2 regions of the Microbulbifer maximicatervae genome follow, and region 1 is predicted to be linked to the other one. Evidence: riboswitches for the same ligand, from Rfam matches in the RefSeq annotation. Region 1 holds a riboswitch; the other holds the start of a gene.
The links. Region 1 has a riboswitch for thiamine pyrophosphate ahead of thiC (phosphomethylpyrimidine synthase ThiC). Riboswitches for the same ligand answer to the same signal wherever they lie in the genome.
Positions count from the first base shown of each region.

Region 2: another riboswitch for thiamine pyrophosphate. It lies ahead of ACJJIS_RS07920 (TonB-dependent receptor); the one in region 1 lies ahead of thiC (phosphomethylpyrimidine synthase ThiC).

Region 1 is NZ_CP174334.1:1,179,406-1,190,226, forward strand. Features, by position in the region: gene ACJJIS_RS05120 (thioredoxin domain-containing protein) at 1-662, shown strand, start outside; gene ACJJIS_RS05125 (SGNH/GDSL hydrolase family protein) at 724-1,650, opposite strand; TPP riboswitch at 1,913-2,011, shown strand; gene thiC (phosphomethylpyrimidine synthase ThiC) at 2,097-4,007, shown strand; gene thiO (glycine oxidase ThiO) at 4,119-5,195, shown strand; gene thiS (sulfur carrier protein ThiS) at 5,195-5,395, shown strand; gene ACJJIS_RS05145 (thiazole synthase) at 5,398-6,204, shown strand; gene thiE (thiamine phosphate synthase) at 6,212-7,765, shown strand; gene ACJJIS_RS05155 (HesA/MoeB/ThiF family protein) at 7,759-8,508, shown strand; gene ACJJIS_RS05160 (Dps family protein) at 8,757-9,230, shown strand; gene ACJJIS_RS05165 (LysR family transcriptional regulator) at 9,264-10,142, opposite strand; gene ACJJIS_RS05170 (acetoacetate--CoA ligase) at 10,309-10,821, shown strand, end outside.
Region 2 is NZ_CP174334.1:1,823,300-1,834,120, reverse strand. Features, by position in the region: gene ACJJIS_RS07945 (Gfo/Idh/MocA family protein) at 1-491, shown strand, start outside; gene ACJJIS_RS07940 (secondary thiamine-phosphate synthase enzyme YjbQ) at 519-923, opposite strand; gene trmA (tRNA (uridine(54)-C5)-methyltransferase TrmA) at 977-2,065, shown strand; gene ACJJIS_RS07930 (hypothetical protein) at 2,146-2,439, opposite strand; gene ACJJIS_RS07925 (SDR family NAD(P)-dependent oxidoreductase) at 2,473-3,309, opposite strand; TPP riboswitch at 3,371-3,486, shown strand; gene ACJJIS_RS07920 (TonB-dependent receptor) at 3,542-5,683, shown strand; gene ACJJIS_RS07915 (hypothetical protein) at 5,744-6,007, shown strand; gene pnuC (nicotinamide riboside transporter PnuC) at 6,000-6,650, shown strand; gene ACJJIS_RS07905 (phosphotransferase) at 6,663-7,544, shown strand; gene ACJJIS_RS07900 (nuclear transport factor 2 family protein) at 7,712-8,179, shown strand; gene ACJJIS_RS07895 (YtoQ family protein) at 8,336-8,779, shown strand; gene ACJJIS_RS07890 (GFA family protein) at 9,114-9,413, opposite strand; gene ACJJIS_RS07885 (LysR family transcriptional regulator) at 9,520-10,431, shown strand; gene ACJJIS_RS07880 (class I SAM-dependent methyltransferase) at 10,644-10,821, shown strand, end outside.

The sequences.
Region 1 (10,821 bases):
CTGTTACGGATCTACCTCTTGCCCTGGTAGGAGTTAGTGAATCGAGTATAGAAAGTAAGTCCAAAGCTTTAATAGAAGTAAATGGGCAGAAGGCACAGAGTTTTTCACTGGGGCAGTCTGTTCTTAAAGATGTCGTTCTGAAGAGTTTGAAAGGGCACTATGCCGTTATTGATAATCAGGGATCCCTGGAGCGTCTGCTATTGCAAGGTGAAGAGGGTAATATTATCCCTTTAACTTTGTCCCATCAGCACGATGAGGAGCTGCGCAAACGTATTGAACAGCCTCAGGGAGAAAAGGGTAAAAAGCTAATCGAGCCGGCTGGTGTGTTGACTCTTGGGCAAGAGTGGTTGGTGAAGCAACTCGAACAACGAGAATTCTTGGAGGCTAAATTTATTGAGGCGGAGCTGGAAGTTGAGGGCCACCATTTGATGCGCTTGGAGGGGGTGGCCAACAATGAGTTCTTTACTGCACTTGGATTCGAGGAAAACGATGTGCTGTTGAGGGTCAATGACAGTTGGGTCCACAGTGGTCAGAATAAGCTTTGGAGTGCTCTTACCAGTGGAAAAGTAATTGATGTTGCCTTTATGAGAAAGGGTTTGCCGCATAGATTGCAGTATGTGGTTGAAGAGAGTGGTTACTTTGATGAGGATTTAGGTAAGTGAATTGATTAGGGCCCGCGGTACTTTATTGCGGGCCCTGAATTTACCGAGCAGTAAAAGTTACTTATTTATCCGGATTTCCTTGCCACAGTAGGTCAGCGACAATATTTTGTCCTTGAATGCTTGGGTGGAAACAGTCTCCACCATCAATATCATCTTTATTAAACTGAAAAGTCCCGGCATTTAACTGATCCTCACCGGTATATTCAGCAACAACTTCTACCCCATTCATACCGTTGTAACTTTCTGCTTCCTCAACAAGGATTTCGTTATAACGTTGTTGGGCTGCGGCTATTCCGTTATAACGAGTAGCAAAGCTCTCTCCATTCATCGAGCCGCCATTCGTTGCAATTCGGCAGATTCCGAAAGTCGACCAGACACTCTCGCAATCTACCCGGGAATTACCGCTTTGCTTATCCAGACCTGCTGCCCGGAGATCGTGTACTCGTGGTACTGAGCCGAGTACTATCGTTGAGCCGTTAGGGAGACCATCGACTAATTTGTCCAGTCCAGCTTGAACTGCCGAGCGCCACTCGCTATCGGTGTAGAGTGGATCGTTACAGTTGGCTGGATCGACGCAATCCCGGTTACAGATGTCATTACCGCCCAATACTACCTCGACATGATCAGGTAAATTACTTTGGGATAGAATCCGATCGGCTTGAGTGGAGAAATTGTCGCCTCCACTACGCATCTCAGCACCGGATTCCGCTGCACTTTTATTGGCAGCCATATTGGGGTAGCTAACTTTATATTTATCGTGAACACTCTCCACTGAATTGTCGTCGCCGTCAAACCAGGAATGCTCGGGTTGGTCCCCGCCGAGAAGACAAAACAGGTCCCAGAAATACTTATTGCGGGTACAGTCTGCACCGAATGCCATGGTAATACTGTCACCCGCAGCAACAGACTTGGAGGGGGCTGCCATTGCTGGCTGTATCGATAAGATGCTCAAACAGAGCGTTACTAGAACTCCATATTTATTCAACATTGTATTTTCTCCCACACCGACTTTCGCCGTAAGTTGTTATCGTTTTATTCACTGCTCCGGTAAACGAGAAGGAGTGTAGGACGCACTCAGATATTGTGAGTGATGAATGCTTGAGACCCTTTGGTCAGTTATCAATAAATTGAAGTCTGTTGGAGTTTTGTCGCCAAGAGCATTGATTACTTTATTGGCGTTTAAAAGCTTTACTTTTTCTGGCACAGTTTTATGCCATCTGTTTTTCTTCGGGCGCTTCCACTATACTGCGCTCTACTTGTCGGAGTGCCTGTGGGCTGAGATCGCTGTTGCGAGATCCGTTGAACCTGATCGGGGTAACCCCCGCGTAGGGAACAAGATCTGAAGTCGCCTGTTTTGTTACAGTTTGGCGTCTTTTCTCTTTGTGTGTGCCCTGGATGCTGCGACCTTTAAATTTCCAAGTTTTAAGGTTACGCATGTCTGAGATCATTGAACAATCCGGTAAAGCCGGAAAGTCCTCCCGCGCTGCCAGTCGCGATTCCGCTAAAGAATTTCTTGAAAATCTCACGGTTCAATCTTTCCCCAACTCGAGCAAGGTGTATTTGCCCGGAGAAACTCCCGACATTCAGGTTGGTGCTCGTCAGATCTGTTTGGGAGATAGTTTGGTAGGGGGGGATGCAGAGAATCCGGTGTTTGAACCCAATGAGCCCCTAACCATTTACGACACTTCGGGCCCCTACTCCGAGCCCAATTTTAAAGTGGACGTACGGGAAGGGTTGCCCAAATTGCGCCAGGGCTGGATAGAGGCCCGCAGAGATACTGAACTGCTGGACTCTCGCCAAGCGGCCTACAGCCAGAAGCGTATGGCGGACCAGGGGCTGGATCATATCCGCTTTGAAAACCTTCCCAGCCCTCGCCGGGCCAAACCGGGACAGAATGTATCTCAGATGCACTATGCCCGCCGCGGCATTATTACCCCAGAGATGGAATTTATCGCAGTGCGCGAAAATATGGGGCGAGCCAAGTTGGCAGCGGAAATGAGTGAAAGTGAATACCAGAAGGCACGTGATGGTATTTACATCCCCGAGCAAATCACGCCGGAATTTGTGCGCCGGGAAGTTGCAGAGGGGCGGGCAATTATCCCGGCGAATATTAATCACCCGGAAGTGGAGCCGATGATTATCGGGCGCAACTTCCTGTGCAAGGTGAATGCAAATATTGGTAACTCGGCTGTGACTTCTTCCATTGAAGAGGAAGTGGAGAAACTGGTTTGGTCTACCAAGTGGGGCGCGGACACGGTGATGGATCTGTCTACCGGTGCCAATATCCACGAAACCCGCGAGTGGATTCTGCGCAACTCGCCAGTGCCCATCGGTACTGTGCCGATTTACCAGGCGCTGGAGAAAGTAAACGGAATTGCTGAAGATCTTAACTGGGATGTGTTCCGCGACACCTTGATTGAGCAGGCGGAGCAGGGGGTGGATTACTTCACTATTCATGCTGGTGTGCTTTTGCGCTATGTGCCGCTCACTGCCAAACGTATGACCGGGATTGTCTCTCGCGGTGGTTCCATTATGGCCAAATGGTGTCTCGCCCATCACCAAGAGAATTTCCTCTACACCCACTTCGAGGAAATCTGCGAGATTATGAAGGCTTACGATGTGAGCTTTAGTCTCGGTGATGGCCTGCGCCCGGGCTCCATTGCGGATGCTAACGATGAAGCCCAGTTTGGCGAGCTGCACACGCTTGGCGAGCTGACTGAAATTGCCTGGAAGCACGATGTTCAGACGATGATCGAAGGCCCCGGTCATGTGGCTATCCATAAGATCAAAGAAAATATGGATGAGCAGCTGAAGCACTGCCACGGCGCACCTTTCTACACGCTAGGTCCATTGACCACGGATATTGCTCCCGGCTACGACCACATTACTTCCGGCATCGGCGCTGCACTTATCGGCACCTACGGTTGCGCCATGCTCTGCTATGTGACCCCCAAAGAGCACCTGGGTCTACCCAATAAAGAGGATGTTAAAGAGGGCCTTATGGCCTATAAGATTGCGGCTCATGCCGCAGACTTGGCCAAAGGGCATCCTCGGGCACAGAAGCGCGATGACGCCCTGTCAAAAGCTCGCTTTGAATTCCGTTGGGAAGACCAGTTCAACCTCGGCTTGGATCCGGAGCGGGCACGCACCTATCACGATGAAACCTTGCCAAAGGAATCTGGCAAGGTAGCTCACTTCTGCTCCATGTGCGGCCCGAAATTCTGCTCCATGAAAATTACCCAGGATGTGCGCGATTATGCGGCCAAGCAGGAAGCGGCACAGGGCATGGAGGAAATGTCGATTAAATTTAAGGACATGGGTAGCGAGATTTATCACAAGGGCTAATGAGTATTTTGGGGGAGAGTCCTCTCCCCCAAGAATCGGATAGCAAAAGTACGGTGAGTGCATAGCGCATATCGCTGGGTGTCGATTTGGATTTGCGAAGATAGGTGGTCTGTGACAAGCGAAACCAAAGCCAAAGTAGCTATTGCCGGTGGCGGCCTGTTAGGTCGCTTGCTCGCCTGGCGGCTCTGCCAACGGGAACTGGATATTACCCTGTTTGAAGCGGGTGATCTGTCGGCACCAGTCGGGGGAGCTTGCTGGACGGCAGCGGGAATGATCTCACCACTATCGGAATTGGTGCACAGCGATAAACAGGTTTACAACCTGGGGCTGAAAAGCCTTGAGCTTTGGTCTGAGTGGGTCCGGCAGTTGGAGGAGCAGAGCGGGCAGGACGTGGAATACCGCCGAGCGGGCTCAGTGCTGGTTGCTCATGGCAAGGATAAAAGTGAGCTGCTGCAATTCCTGAGGGAGCTACAGGGCAAGTTGGGCGAGTCTGCCAGGGAGCAGGTGCAGCCACTCGATTGCAATACTTTAGCGAAATTAGAGCCCTCCTTACACGGCTTTGAACAGGGGCTTTACCTGCGGGGTGAGGCGGATATCAATAATCTCCGCCTATTGCCTGCGTTACTCAGAGTATTGCGCCGAGGCGCAGTCACTCTGCGAGAGCAGAGCAAGGTAAATTGCGAAGCCGGGTATATCTCTGTGAACTCGGAATGCGAACAATTTGATTGCGTGATCGACTGCCGTGGTCTCGGTGCCAAGGGGCAGATTGAAGGCTTACGCGGTGTCCGTGGTGAGGTGATGGTGGTGGAATCCCGGGAAGTGGTTTTGCAGCGTCCAGTGCGCCTGCTCCACCCGCGCTATAAGCTCTATGCTGTACCCCGAAGCGATGGACGCACAGTAATTGGCGCCACGGAAATTGAGAGTGAAGACCAGTCGCCCATTTCCGTGCGCTCCAGTATGGAATTGTCTTCCGCGCTTTACTCCCTCAACCCGGCTTTTGCCGAGGCTCGTATTGTTGAGACCCGCGTAAATTGTCGCCCCGCCACTATGGATAATATGCCTTATATCCACAGCGAGGACGGGCTGATTAGGGTGAATGGCCTTTACCGTCACGGTTATCTTTTAGCGCCGGCAGTAGTGGAGCAAGTGGAGAATCAAGTGGCACAACAACTGTTACAGGTGGTTTGATGCAGGTACTAATTAATGGGGAAACACAGAGCCTTGAATCCCCGCTAAAACTCTCTGCGCTTTTACAGCAGCTCGGCTATCGCGGAGAAACGTTTGCCGTTGCGATCAACGGTGGATTTATTCCCCGTACGGAATATAGCAATACTGAGATAAATAACGGCGATAGCCTGGATATTGTTGCTCCGGTAGTGGGGGGGTAAAGGTGAGCGATCTATTAACACTTTACGGAAAAACATTTAACAGCCGGCTTTTGGTGGGCACTGCCCTGTATCCCTCCCCAGCGATTATGCGCGAATCGGTGCAAGCCTCAGCTTCAGAAATTATTACTTTGTCTCTTCGCCGGCAAAATCCGGCACAGCAGCAGGACAATCGATTTTGGGATTATATTCGCGAGTCCGGTTGTCAGTTGTTGCCCAATACCGCCGGTTGTAAATCGCCGCGAGAAGCGGTGGAGCTGGCAAAAATGTCCCAGGAAATTTTCCAGACCGATTGGCTCAAGCTGGAAGTGATTGGCGATGATTACAATTTGCAGCCAGACCCCTTTGGTCTGGTAGAAGCTGCGCGGGAATTAATTCAGTTAGGCTTCAAGGTTTTGCCTTATTGCACAGATGACCTGGTTCTGTGTCGAAAACTTTTGGATGTGGGTTGCGAGGTATTAATGCCCTGGGGGGCTCCCATCGGTACCGGGCAGGGCTTGCTCAATAAATATAACCTGCAAACACTGAGCGAGCGCCTGAGTGATGTACCGCTTATTATTGACGCCGGAATCGGTGCGCCATCACAGGCGGCAGAAGCGCTGGAGATGGGCTTTGATGCGGTGTTATTGAATACCGCGATTGCAAAAGCCCAGGATCCGGTACTGATGGCTAATGCCTTTAAACTGGCTGTGGAATCCGGGCGCGCCGCCTTTAATGCCGGCTTGATGCTCAGGCGTCAAACTGCCAGCCCCAGTACCCCCACCCTGGATATGCCTTTCTGGCAGCAGGCAGAGAGCATATTGCAGGATTAGTATTTTTATGCGCGATCAACTCCAATTGAAAAAGCCAATTGTCTGGACCATTGCCGGCAGTGACTCCGGCGGTGGCGCCGGCATTCAGGCGGACCTGCTGACTTTTGCCGATCTCGGCTGCCATGGTTGCAGTGCTATCACGGCCAATACCGCACAGAATACGGTGGAAGTCACTGCAATTAATGCAGTTTCCCTAGAGGTCTTGGCTTCACAATTGCGGGCCTTACAGCGGGATCTATTTCCTGCCGCAATTAAAATCGGTCTGCTAGCGAATGCTGAACAAGTTGTTGCGGTGGCAGATTTTCTGCGCCAGCTGAAAGCGGTGCAGCCGGTTCCGGTTATTTACGACCCGGTTGCTGTTGCTACCAACGGAGCCAGGCTCACCGAAGGGAATATTACCGCAACGGTGTTGGCTCAGTTGATGCCACAGTGTGATCTGGTCACTCCCAATTTACATGAATTGGAATGGCTTACCGGAGCCAGTGTCACTGGTGCGGAATCTATTGTGCAAGCTGCGCGTCAGTTGCACGCCCACGGCGGTACTGCAATTTTAGTTACCGGCGGCCATACGCAGTTGCGTGCGGGAGAAGTTGCCGACTTACTGTGGGATGGTGAAAAAGCCGATTGGTTTATTGGCCGGGAAGTGTCCAGTACGGGCACACATGGCACTGGCTGCACCCTGTCCTCCGCTATTGCCGCCTGCCGCGCTTTGGGCTACCCGTTGCGAGATGCCTGCGTTGTGGGTAAAGCCTATGTTCAGCGGGGCTTGCGTCGGGGAAATAATGCACATATCGGCGCTGGTGCTGGACCTGTAGGTCATTGTGGCTGGCCTCTGGATTTAATCGACTTCCCGGAGATTTTGGTGCCGGGAGAAGAGCGTGCGCTGGATTATGGTTTTGGTGCGGCCCAGCCTCTTGTTCAAGGGTTTGCCCAAACAGACTCTCAAGCATTGGGTTTATATCCGGTAGTGGATACAGTGGAGTGGTTGCAGCGCCTGGCTGAGCTGGGGGTGCGTACTTTACAGCTGCGAATAAAGAATCCGGGTGGGGACCTGCGCGCACAGATTGAGAGGGCAGTGGCTATTGGCAGGGCGTATAACCTGCGCCTGTTTATCAATGATTACTGGCAGTTGGCGATTGAGTGCGGTGCCTACGGCGTGCATTTGGGCCAGGAGGATTTGCAGTCTGCTGATCTGAGGGCAATTCAAGCGGCAGGATTGAAGCTGGGTATCAGTACCCACGGCTTCTATGAATTACTGTTGGCCTACCGTTATCGCCCCAGTTACTTGGCGATTGGTGCAATTTATGCAACCAACACCAAGGATATGTCGGATCAGTTGCAGGGCGTGCAGAAACTTGCGCGAATGGCCGCACTATTGCCCGATTATCCACTCGTGGCAATTGGTGGTATTAATATGCAGCGGGCCGGTGAGGTTATCGCTAGTGGCGTTGGCAGTATCGCCGTGGTCAGCGCTATAACTAAAGCGGAAGATTACAAGCAGGCGGTTGCCGATTTTAATGTCCTGTTGAAAGGTAAGCATGCGGAAGTAGAGCCATGTTAAGTAGTAAGGAATTACAGCGTTACAGTCGCCAGATAATGTTGCCCCAGGTGGGTGAAGAGGGACAGAAAAAGCTGTCTTCTGCTCGAATTATGATTGTTGGTTTAGGTGGGCTCGGCAGCCCGGCAGCGATGTATCTGGCCGCAGCCGGTATTGGAGAGTTGCACCTAGTGGATGGTGATCATATCGATCTCTCCAATTTACAGCGCCAGGTTTTGTACAAAACCAATCACCAGGGAAAATCCAAAGCCATGGTGGCTGCACAACAATTGGCTGCAGCCAATCCAACTATTCGCATTCACCCCCACAACCAAATGGCGAATGAATCCTGGCTGCTTGAGCAGGTAAAACAGGTGGATCTGGTGTTGGACTGCACCGATAACCTGGAAATCCGCCATACGATCAACCGGGTTTGTTATCAGGCAGGGTGTCCGGTGGTAATGGCATCGGTGCAGGGGTTTTCCGGCCAGCTGATTAGTTTTGATTTTTCTGAAGGAAAAGGCCCTTGTTATGCCTGCCTGTTTCCGCCCCAGGAGCAGGCTGAAGTCCAGAACTGCTCTACAGCAGGTGTGATCGGTCCTGCGCTGGGGGTAGTTGGTAGCATGCAGGCTCTGGAGGCCATGAAATACCTGATGGATTTGCCGGTATCGAGCTTGAATAAATTGCACTTAATCGAGACGGAAACCTTAGCCCTGCAAACTTTGCAGCTGCCGAGCCATAGTAATTGCCCGGTTTGTAGTGCCTGATTTCTTGTGTTGCCAGCAGGGGGCTCGATAAATAGTTTTATTTGGAGAGTCCCTTATTGGCAATGTCTTGTCGCAAAATTTTCTTCCAATAGCCGGGTTAAAATTCACGCCATTTTTGTACCTTATAAATCTTACTTGTCTATATAAATAAGCTATTGGCTCGATAGCTTGTGAGAAGTGAATAAAGGTACCAAAATGGCCTCATAACCATTTCGGTGACAACAGTTTTTGGAAGAGGGATTTGTGTTATGAAAAAAATCGATATTGGTATCAGTGAAAAGGATCGGGAAAAGATTGCTGCCGGTTTGAAACATTTGTTGGCAGATAGCTACACCCTTTACCTGCAAACCCACAACTTCCACTGGAATGTTACTGGGCCTCTGTTCCGCGAATTACACCTGATGTTTGAAGAGCATTACACCGAGCTGGCCACTGCGGTGGATGATATTGCCGAGCGCATTCGTACCCTCGGGGTTTCCGCTCCCGGTACTTACCAGGCTTTTGCTCAACTCAGCTCCATCAAAGAAGTTGTTGAGGTACCACCGGCGGAAGAAATGGTAAAAATTCTCACTAAAGGGCATGAACAGGTGATCAAAACCTGTCGTGAAGTTTTAAAAGATGCCCAGGCGGGAGAAGATGAATCCACAGTTGCCCTGGTATCTGATCGTATGAGAGTTCACGAGAAAACGGCTTGGATGCTGCGCGCAACCAGCAGTCACTAGTCGCTCAAATAAGTAGAGGCACTTTTATAGACCTCAACCAGTAATCGCGGATAAAAACGCGGTTGCTGGTGCCGACAAGGTGCCTCGGCTCTTTAATAATATCCCCACCTCCTGGCTCACTACTGGTGCCGATAGCGGCAGGGATTCCAGCCCATATTCCCGAACCTGTGTTTCACACAAGCTCGGTACAGCACTAATCCCCATTCCCGCACGTACTAACTGGCCGATTGTGCTTAGTTGATTAGCTTCGCAGATATAGTGAACGCCTTTGCCACTTTGCCCGAAGGCCTCATCGGTCCAGCGCCTCACCGCTGAGCCGCGGTTCATAGCTATAAAAGGAAAACTGGCCAGGTCACTCCAGCGCACTTTTCCTTTTTCGCTGAGGGGGTGCTGGGGTGGCATGACTGCGATAAAACGATCCCTGTGTAGGGGCACAAACTCAAGCCCGCCTAAATCCTCGGGGCGAAAACTGATGCCCAGCTCTGCCCGGCCATCTTGCACCGCTTGGGTTACTCGCTCCATCACCACATCTTCCAGCAGGATATTGATTTGTGGGTGTTGGCGGTGAAAATTGGCTAATAATTGGGGGAGTTGGTTGAGCGCATAGGCGGGAATTACTGCTAGGCGCAACTGCCCTCGCTCCAGACGAAAGGCCTGCTGTATCGCATCCAGGGATTGATCCCAGTTGTGCAATAGTTGTTCGGCGCGGGAGAGAAATTCCTCGCCCTCTGGGGTGAGAGCGAGTTGGCGGGCTTCTCGACTGAAAAGAGGGCCGCCAGTCGCATCCTCCAGGTTGCGGATGGCAATGGACAGGGCTGGCTGGGAAGTGTGCAACTGAGCGCTGGCCTGGGCCAGGCTGCGGCTGCGGGCCACTGTGACAAAGGCGCGTAGTTGTTTGATCGTGGCACTCACAGCGGCAGGTTCCTGGGGAATTGATAGATTTAGCTATGTTAACTTTTATTTAACAAATCTAAAAAAGATTAAAATAGTTTTAAGTGGTGGGGCAGGGCATGATTGCTCCCCTTGTGCCCGAGAGGGCGATTTGAAAACACAATAATGAGCCACAAGGTCTGTTGAAATGAAGGACAACTCCCAACCGCTCTGGCAACCCAGCGCAGAGGCTATTGCCGCCACTCAGATGGATGAATTTCGTCTCAGGGTCAACCAGCAATATCAGCTGGATCTCAATGATTACGCGGCCTTATATCAGTGGTCAGTAGATAATCGCGAAGCTTTCTGGCAGGAGTTGTGGGATTACACCGGAGTTATTGCTGCAGATAAGGGTGATGAGACACTCAGTAACGATTCCATGCCCGGAGCGCAGTGGTTTCCACAGGCACGCCTGAACTTTGCTGAGAACCTGCTGCGATATCGCGATGACAAGGCTGCCCTGGTCGAGCGCCTGGAGAACGGTAGCCGCCGCGAGCTGAGCTACAAGGAGCTGTACGATCGGGTGGAGCGCCTGTCAGCGGCCCTCGTTGCCCAGGGCGTTGTTGAGGGAGATCGGGTAGCGGGTTTTATGCCCAATGTGATCGATACCGTAGTGGCCATGCTGGCCACCACCAGCCTCGGAGCTATCTGGACCTCCTGC
Region 2 (10,821 bases), 640 kb from region 1:
ACAACATGCGTGCAATCGTCGAATATATGCGCCCCACAGGAGCAATAAAGGCAATTTCAGGAGCGATAAAGCGGGACTCACAAACAGGGACCATTATTAGCGGTGCGGGCCTGATTGAATTTGCCAGCGGGCAAACTTCAACTTTTGAGTTCGGATATGACTCAGGCGTTTGGCAAATGGACCTGGACATTCTGGGAGAAAGCGGCCTGATCCAGCTAGACGACTTTGTACTCGACTGGAGAGACAGCGCAGCCTTTTACAATCCTGAATATACGCCAGAATTTGTGGTTCGCCGGGGGCAGGCATCGCCAGATAAGTTCGAACACCAACAAGTCCCTATAGAGCGATCGCAGGCGGTACAGATGATCGAAGACTTCTGCCACTTAACAACCCCAGATAATCAAGTTGACCGTATCCAGGCTATCGAGAGGGCCCACGCAACCCAGTCATTGATCGACCAGTACTGCCAAGCAGTTGGCGTAGCCATCTAGCTATCGCCACCAACGCGCGGTATTGAATCAAATATGCAGGATAACGTGCCGAGCCCCGTGGTGATGGCGGTGCTCCCAAAGATAGATCCCCTGCCAGGTACCCAGCATCAAGCGCCCCTTTTGCACTGGAATGGACAAGCTGGTCGCGGTAAGGCTGCATTTGATATGAGCCGGCATATCATCTGGCCCTTCAAGGGTATGGGTATAAAGCGAGTCATTTTCCGGCACCAGTCGATTGAGCCAGTTCTCAAGGTCACGGCGCGCACTGGGGTCGGCATTTTCCTGAATCAGTAAACTTGCAGAGGTGTGCTGTATAAAAAGTGTACACAGACCCTCATCGAGGGCCTGATCACTGACCCAATCAACTACACTGCCGGTAAACTCGTGAAGCCCCTGTCCATGAACCGGAATTTTTATCTCACCTATTGCCATACGGTTTCCTATATAATTCGCGCCCGCTTTTTGTACTGACACCGCATTGTAATATGGCACTGTACCGCGTTAATACTGACGACTACCCACAACAGCTTCAAAACAAGGCCGAGCGCCTGCAAGAGGCTTACAGCAAGTTCACTGACCTGGAGCCGGAACTCTTCCCCTCCCCGCCCATTCACTACCGTCTGCGCGCCGAATTCAAGGTGTGGCATGAGGGAGGTGTAGCCAATTACGCCATGTACCGCCAGGGTGAGTACAAGAAGCCCTTTATCATCGATGAGTTTACCGTCGGCTCTGAGCTGATGAACCAGTTGATGCCGAAGGTGCTGGCTGCTGTCAATAATAGCGAAGTCCTACGCAAACGCCTGTTCTCCGCCGAGTTTCTTACCACGCTGAATGGTGATGCGCTGATTACGCTGATCTACCACAAGAAACTGGATGAGACCTGGGAGCAGGAAGCCAAAGCACTCCAGGCACAGCTGGGATTCCCGATTTTGGGGCGCTCGCGCAAGCAAAAAGTGGTTTTGGAGCGTGACTTCGTTACCGAAAAACTGGATATCGATGGGAAAACTTACCAGTACAAACAGGTGGAAGGCAGCTTTACCCAACCCAATGGAGCGATCTGTCGTTCCATGATCCAGTGGGCGAGAAGTGCCTGCGGAGACAGTGATAGCGATCTGCTGGAGCTCTACTGTGGCAATGGCAATTTCACCATCCCGCTCAGCGAGAAATTCCGCAAGGTCCTGGCCACTGAAATCTCCAAGGTATCGGTAAATTCGGCCCAGGAGAATATCGCCAACAACCAGATCACCAATCTGGATATCGTACGCCTGTCCAGTGAAGAGTTTACCCAGGCCATCGATAAGGTACGCCCCTTTCGCCGCCTTAAGGATATAGATCTGGATAGCTACGACTTCTCCACCGTCCTGGTTGATCCCCCCCGAGCGGGTTTGGATGAAGACACCTGTGCGATGGTCGCCCGCTTCCCGAGAATCCTGTATATCTCCTGCAATCCGGAAACCCAATTGGAAAACCTGGAGTCGCTGACCAAAACCCATCGCATCGAGCGCTTCGCGCTCTTCGATCAGTTCCCCTATACCGACCATACTGAAACAAGTTTATTGTTGGTGAAGAAGTAATCGCTTCCGTTATTCCTCTACCCCACCCCGGCGTGCTGTTATTTCGGCGCGCTGGGAGCTTCTAAATAAGCTGCTCCCCATTAAGCGAATCTGCGATCCAAATTCAAGGCACCACAGCCCCGGCAGTGTTTTATAAACGCCTCTTCTATGCCCAGGGGCTCCTGGCAGTAAAAGCAGTGCCCAGATCTTACCGTTATATGAACAGCCAATTTTTTGCTGTAGAGCATAGGCAATTTAAGTTCACCGCTCAGCGCTTTTATCAAACTTACGCTAATACGCCCCTCAGAAAAATTCCGCGTAATTTTTTGAATGTTCGGCAGGGCCTTATCAGCAAACTCCCAAACTTCACCACAGTGGTCACAGGAAATCATCATTTCCCAATTTACTCCGCCTTTCCAAAGATACAATTATTTTAGTCCCAAAGGCTGAAGTATTTTCTCCATCTGCTTAAAGGAAAGGCGACACAGCAAAGAAGGAAATAATCTTTCCAGCCACCACAGCAACTTAAGTTTTGCTGGCACAACAATGATTTCTTTGTTCTTTGCAATTTGAAACAAAGCCTTTTCTGCAAAAGCATCAGCAGATATTGGCCCCAGAGGCTCGAACATCTCTGCCTGCTGTTGAAGTGGAATGGGGGTTGGCATCCGCCCACTGACGCCACCTCCCTGCAAAATCGGCGTTGATACTGCCCCGGGACACAAAACACTCACTCGTACACCGCAGGACTCAGCCTCAGGGCGAATAGCCTTTGATATTGCCACCACAGCACTCTTGGAGGCTGAGTAGGCGGCCATTGCTGGCGACGGAACTAAAGCCGCCATTGAGGCAGTATTGATAATATGGCCAGAGCCCTGGCGCTTCATGGCCTGGAAACCACATTGGAGCCCATGAATAACGCCAAACAAATTGATATCAATCGCCGCTTTCCAATCTTCAAGATTATGATCGGAAAAATATCCACCCACTCCTATACCAGCATTGTTAAAAAGGAAATCTAACGGAGATATTTCACTAATGACCTGAAAAAATTGATCAAAATTACGAACATCCAAGTGAACAAACGATGCTCTCCCACCGGACTCCTGTATTTGGCTGACAACCTGCGTAGCCAGGTCCCGCTGGATATCCGCGATAATGACTTGAGCCCCAAGTGCTGCCAGTCGACAGGCCAAGGCCGCACCGATTCCAGAAGCACCACCGGTAATCAGTGCCGTCTTGCCACTAAAGTAAGATACCTGATCCATAAGCGCTTTCCCTTCCTTGCTTTTACCACTTTATACCCCAGTTTCTGCTATCATCGCGCCCGCAAAACCTAAGGGGTGGCCTTGCCTGAGATGTCCGGGGATCAAATTGGTCTGTCGCGACAAACCCTTGAACCTGATCCGGTTAATACCGGCGTAGGAATAGGTAGACAAAGCAAAACCTCCCCACGTCGCACTCCGGGTCTCTTTCACTGCCGCTATTCGAGAGAGAACCATGAAAAAACAGTTTCCCACCCACCCTATTGCCTGGTCTGTCAGCCTTGCCAGCAGCCTGTTCGCTGGTATCGCCACCGCTAATACCGCAGAGACAGGGCTTGAGGAAGTGGTGGTTACGGCACAGCTACGGGAAACCAACCTTTTGGAGCTTCCTTCCAGTGTTACCGTGCTGGATGAAAGCGCGATCGATGCGCGGGGCGCGGCCAATCTGGACCAGCTTTTGAACATGGCGCCCAATGTGAATTTTTCCTCCGGCGCCTCCAGGGGACGATTTGTACAGATTCGCGGAATTGGTGAGCGCAGCCAGTTTATCGATCCGGTAAACCCCTCTGTAGGCCTGATCATCGACGGTATCGATTTTACTGGCCTGGGGCTCGCAGCCAGCACCCTGGATATCGACCAAGTGGAAATCCTGCGGGGTCCACAGGGCACCGTGTACGGTGCTAATGCCCTGGCCGGCCTGATCAACATGACCAGTGCAGCGCCCACCAGTGAGTCAACCACCAAGGTGTCCGCCGAGCTAAGTGAGTACAATGGACAGAGTCTGTCCGCGGCTACCAGTGGTTCTTTGAGCGATGCTCTTGGCTATCGATTGGCTGCCAGCAAACGCAAATCCGACGGCTATACCGAGAATGTGTATCTCAACCGAGATGACACCAGTAATATTGACGAGTCTGTACTGCGCGGTAAGCTGGCCTACTCCCCGTCCGACGATTTAAAGCTGGGCGTTACCCTCTTCTATATCGATGTTGATAACGGCTACGATGCTTTCTCTCTCTATAACACTCGCGAAACCCAATCTGACCAGCCCGGCTGGGATCGCCAGGAAACCTTTGCCGGCGCATTGACTGCTCAATGGTCTGGTAACGAGAACTTTACTCTAGAAGGCACTCTCAGCCTCGCCGATTCAGATACAGAATATGGCTACGATGAGGATTGGAGCTATGTCGGCTTTCATTCCTGGGAATACAGCTCCACGGATAATTACCAGCGCGATAAAGACAATATCAGTATTGACCTTCGCGCACTCTCTACCGAAGAGTCCAAGTTATTCTGGGATCGCAGCCACTGGGTAGTGGGCCTTTACGGCCGCACGGAGCGCGAGGACCTGAATCGCAACCAGAGCTTCCGCAGCACTTTTGATACTGAAAACTCTGCCATCTACGGCCAGCTCTCTACGGAAATCACCCCAGCGATCAACTTGATCACCGGTCTTAGACTGGAAAGACGCGAAGCCGATTACTCTGACTCCTATAACATCGATGCAGATAATGGTGAAAATCTGTGGGGCGGCAATATATCCCTGCAATACCATTACACCGGCAACACCCTGCTCTACGCTACGGTTTCCCGGGGCTATAAAGCCGGCGGTGTAAACGGCAGAATCATCTCAGAATCAACAAGCAACACTGAGATCAACAGTGACATGTTCGAGTTCGATACCGAACAACTGCTCAACTATGAATTAGGTATTAAGGGCAGTTGGCTGGAGAATCGTTTGCAAGCCCAGGTTGCCGCTTTCTACCAGGACCGGGATGACGTTCAGGCCAAGGTTTCTATCTTTAACCCTGCCGACTACTCATTTAGTGACTACCTTGCCAATGCAGCCGGCGGAAGTACTACTGGTCTTGAGGTGGAACTGAACTATCAGGCTACCGACGCCCTGCGCTTTTTCGCCTCTGCTGGCTGGCTGAATGCAGAATTTAAAGACTACGAAAGCAGTTCCCACGTCGATGCCCGAGATGACTACGCAGGAACGGTGTTGGCTGCGGTTGATCTGGATGGCCGCGATATCGCTCACGCCCCCAACTACCAGTTCTTCACCGGTACAGAAATCGATCTGCTTCCCAACCTGATCTTGCGATTGGAGCTTGAGGGTAAAGACGAATTCTACTTCTCAAACAGCCACGACGAAAAATCCACAGCCTACGAATTGGTCAATGCTCGCCTGACCTACCGGGGAGATAACTGGGATGTTGCCCTGTGGGGAAGAAACCTGACTGACGAAGATTACTATGTGCGTGGGTTTTACTTCAGTAACCAGTATGGCAATAACCCGGCCAATGGCTACGCAGCCGAGCCCTACTATCAGTATGGTGAGCCCCGAATTGCCGGGGTAACAGGCACCTACACCTTCTAATCACTCAGTGACTTTGGGGCAGCGCTTCGCTGCTCCAGAATCTCTATCAAGCGGGAAATTATGCAGCTCTCTGTCGAAATCAGTATGTATCCGTTAAAGGACGAGTACATCCCGGCTATTCAAGCGTTTATCGCACAGTTAAACAGCCACCCAGAACTCAAGGTAATCACCAATACAATGAGTACTCAGGTGTTTGGCGATTACGATCTGTTGATGGATGTGCTCAAGTTGGAAATGCGAAAATCCTACGAACAGTTTGGCCGCGCCATTTTTGTATGCAAGTTTATTGACGGCGACCTGGCCCCGGGAGAAGCGCATGTTTGACCAAGATATCATCACCGCAATCAGCGCTTCGATTGCGGCCATGTCCCTCTGGGAAGTAGCCGCTGTAATACTGGCCCTGGCTTATTTGCTTCTGGCCATGAGGGAGAAAATCAGCTGCTGGTATGCCGCGTTTGTCAGTACGACGATCTACCTGTTTCTATTTTGGGATGTCAGCCTGTTAATGGAGTCTGCACTACAGGTTTTCTATCTGCTGATGGCAGTTTATGGCTGGTGGCAATGGCGAAATCACCGCAACCGGCAAGACGATTTAAAAATCCATCGCTGGAGCGGAAAAACCCACTCAATAGTTATTGGCGCTACCCTGATACTGACGTTACTGATCGGCTACCTGCTGGATCGCAACACCAGTGCCGCCCTCCCCTACCTGGATTCATTCACGACTCTGGGGGCAATCGTCACCACCTATATGGTCACCCGGAAGGTACTGGAGAACTGGCTTTACTGGATTGTCGTAGACGGTGCTTCAATCTATCTCTACCTGGACAGAGAACTCTACCTTACTGCCGTATTGTTTATGCTGTACCTGGTGCTGGTTGTGATTGGCTATTTCCAGTGGTTGGCCATTTTCCGAAAAGAGAAACAACAACCCGATAGCGCTCCTCAAACAATGGCAGCGGCATAGTGACCAACTGATATGAGCCAGGACTTGAGCAACATCATCCCCAACGATTGGCATCATTGGAGCAAGGCCCGGCCCACGGTGGTCAGGCCCCTGGCTGGGGGGCTGACCAATAACGCCTTTCTGGTTGAGTCCGCCGATCAGCTGATGGTGCTGCGGATAAACTCCAGCATCAGCGATCAGCTCAATCTCGACAGGGCTGCTGAACAGCAGGCGCTGCAAGCTGCCACATATTCCGACAGCTGTGCCCCTTTGGTTTACTGTGACCCACATTACCGATATTTGGTGACCCGCTATATTGAAGGCACTCCCTGGGATAAAAATGTCGCCCACAGTTTGGAAAAACTTGCCGATCTGCTGCGCCGTATACACGGCTCCCCTGCAATTGATGCCCAATTAAACATCGGTGAGAAAATCTCTAGTTACCGGCAGTTTATCGACAAGCGAGCCAGTTATTTCCACTTGCTCGACACACTGCAAGAGAAACTTCCGCAATTAATTGACGCTGCTTATCGGATGGGCGACGAATTTTGCCTGTGTCACAACGATCTAACGGTTGGCAACCTGATCTGGGCTCCCTCTGACAAGCTATACGCTATCGACTGGGAGTACGCAGCAATGGGGGATAAATTCTATGACCTCGCTGTTTTGGTAGAGGAACACAACTTGAATCAGCGAGAGCAAAATAGTTTGCTGGAGTGCTATCTTAATCGCACTGTGTCACCTGAAGACAATCAGCGCTTGGGGTTATGGCAGCTGATCTACGGTTACCTTTGTATTCTCTGGCACGGGGTACAATGGAGTAACCAAACCCTAAGGTCCCCGGAGCAAGGGAGATATATCGGGAATAAAGCCCAACAGTTATTGAAAGGCCTATCGGCTCACAGCCTCAACTGAGCAATCCCTGCTAGAATAGGCCCAATCCCCAAGAAGCGACTGTCAGTCACTGCGGCGCAATCCAAGTTGCTTTCGAAGTTGCTGTCGAAGTAATTCAACTAGGGCCCGACTCGGCTAAAATACCCCCCCTTTTTTCACACCCCTAAAATAACCACAGAGGTACTCCTGTGATCAGATCATTTTTTGCAATACTACTTACCTTGATCGCTATCAACGCACAAGCGGTAGAGAAACCCGAGGGTTTTAAAACGATAGACGGGCTGTTTGCTGCGCTTTCAAACCTGGACCACCAGGCTATGCGAGACGGCGTCAGCGACGATTTTATACTCCTTGAGCACGGTGAAGTCTGGGATATTGAAGACCTTATCGCCGTAATGAAACCCAAACCCTCAAAGCTGGAAAGAATCAACTACTTCAGCATTATCAATTTTGAAGAGCGTGAGAACCTGCTGACCATCAACTACTGGACCAAGTCCATTTTTAAATCCGAGGATGGCAATAAAGAAGCTGTGTGGTTGGAAAGCGCCATTGTTAAGAAAATCGATGGCAAGTGGCTAGTAGCCCAATTGCACTCAACCCGCCTGCCCGCAGAGAAATTCCCCAAAGACGTCCAGTTTGAGCAGCAAGTCCTCTAATAAAATGCCTTACAGGCCCTGCCCGCACAGGGCCTGTGTCCATTTGATCTCTCTCAGGTCCCTCCCAACTAGAACAACTACCGGATTTCAAAGCTTCCAAGTGCTAGTATGTGACTCTAAATCACATATTAGTCTCCAGTTCTACAGGGCCACTCAATGAAGCTTAAAGTTTACCTCTCCGGCGAAATCCACTCCGATTGGCGTGCGCAAATTATCGAAGGTTGCCAAAAAGAAGGGCTGGACATCTCCTTCTCTTCCGCAGTCACCAACCACGACGCCAGCGATGCCGCTGGTGATGGCCTGGGTGAGGAGCAGAACGCTTTCTGGCGGGATCACAAATCTGCCAAAGTTAACGCAATCCGAATCAAGCACCTGATTGAAAACTGTGATTTGGCGGTGATTCGATTTGGCGAGAAATACAAACAATGGAACGCCGCATTTGATGCCGGCTTTTGTGCAGCCTTAGGCAAGTCCTATATCACACTTCACGATGAATCTTTGGTGCACGCACTCAAGGAGGTGGACGGTGCCGCCCAGGCCTGGGCACAGACCCCCGCACAGGTTGTCGATATCCTGAAGTACTTAACCACTCAGGCCTAAAGAGCTTCTGGATAGCAAGCCGGCAGGCATCTACTAACAAAACTGCACAATCAGTAGGTGCTGCTAGGGAGCCTCCGAATAACTCCGTAATGCCTCTGCGGGCCTTGAAGGCTGCAGATGTTAGGCGCAGCTCGCCGCGAATGGCCGTAGCCCTTTGCAAGAGCTGCAACGCAGCAGCTGTGGCCTTCAAGGCCCGCCCTTCGGGGCTTGCAGAGCGATTCACACTCCGCGTTACGACTTCTTGAAAGGTCTAGACATTCCTGCGAAGCCGCGCCTTGATTGTGAAACGCTCTGCATGCCAGAGGTATCACGGAGTTATTCGGAGGCTCCCTAGTTAAAAGCCGTAATTAAGGACACCGGCATAGTTCGGCCGAGAGGCTGCCTCTGCTGATGGGTTGTGCACTACCTCGCCGCTACGATTGATCGCATAGATTTCCGCACCGCAGTGCTTGCAGAATGCCTTCTCCCGCAAAGCCCCCTCTTTAAAGTGATATTTGCGCAGTGAGTTTTCAGGATCGCTGATATGGATAGCGACTTCAGTATCAGCGTGCCCCCTTTGGCCCGCTGGTACAAACAGGGCATCTATAAGCTTGTTGAAATGAATCGCTCCACAATGACAAGTTAACGGATTCATAGCCTTATCTCCCTGGTCGATTAGTATGGGGAAGCAGTTTACTATTTACTTTAATTTAACAAAGGGGATATATTGAAAAGATCTTTTAGCTTTAAGGAAACAGTCTGTGCGTAGAGAGTACGACAAATACCATTTGATCAACGTTTTTTGCAGTGTTGTTGATCACGGTTCCTTAAGCAAAGCTGCCAAGCACTTGGGCCTGTCTACGCCCACCGTAAGCAAGACTCTCGCTCAACTTGAACAGGCCCTTGGCCAGGTATTGCTCAATCGCACCACCCGGGCAATCGCTGTTACAGACGCCGGAAGGATTGCTTACCAGAAAGGGCAAAAAATAATCAGCTCATTCACCGAGCTGGAAGACCAGATTGCAGAGGCGGCAACGCTCACCCGAGGAAAATTAAAAATCACTTTTCCGGAAACCCTCGGCTTAAAAGTATTCAGTCATATCTGCAATGATTTTCAGAAAGCATTCCCCGATTTCAGCTTGGAGCTTATCTTCAGCCCCTATCACCTGGATTTAATCGAGGACGATATCGACATTGCTTTTCGCGTCTGGGAAACCCTGCCCGATTGCCAGTTTTACGCCCAGCCCCTATTTAGTATCCGCCCTATTTTTATTGCCGCGCCGACCTATCTGGAAGAACACGGCTGCCCCAAATCCATTGCCGAGCTCAGCCAACACAACATCATGCTAACCCGCCTTGACGGCCTGGAAGATGGCTGGTCAATTGATGGGAAGTTCTATCAATTCAATGGAAATTTAATCTCCAATAAAACTTTCCATACCCGAGCAGCCGCATTAAACGGGAATGGCATTGCCAAGCTTCCCTCCTATTTTTGCCAACGGGATATCAAAAAGGGGCGACTGGTAGAGGTACTCCCTGACTTGGAGCGAAAAGATAAAACTGTAGGCGCTATCTATAAAGTAAGGCGAAAAGATTCAAAGAAAATTGACGTGTTTTTGAACTTTGCACAAGAGCGCTTGCAGGAGTATGACTTTAGCCTGTTTGATGAGTGAGAATGTGCCACTAAAGAACTCTGCAGCGATTAGAGATCCTCTGTGAAACACTCAGCTGTTTAGCACCACATTAGGTGGTACCATAGAACAATAATAAGCGGCTTGCTACTGGGGCTGAAGAGAGTGAAAACAATACTCTCGAAATACACTGTAGATACATCCCCTCTCCTTTATTGGTAAAGCCGCACAACAGTCATACATTGGAGATTGAAGTGACAATCACTAAAGAGGTCGAACAAGGCCAAGCTGTCTATTCCAAACCCGTACTTTGGCTTTATGATATGTGGGTTCTGGGCATATCAAACCGCTTTATTTGGAAGTGCCCAACTCCTGGAATACTAGAGCACTTCAATCGAAATATATCCTCCAACCACTTGGATGTAGGTGTTG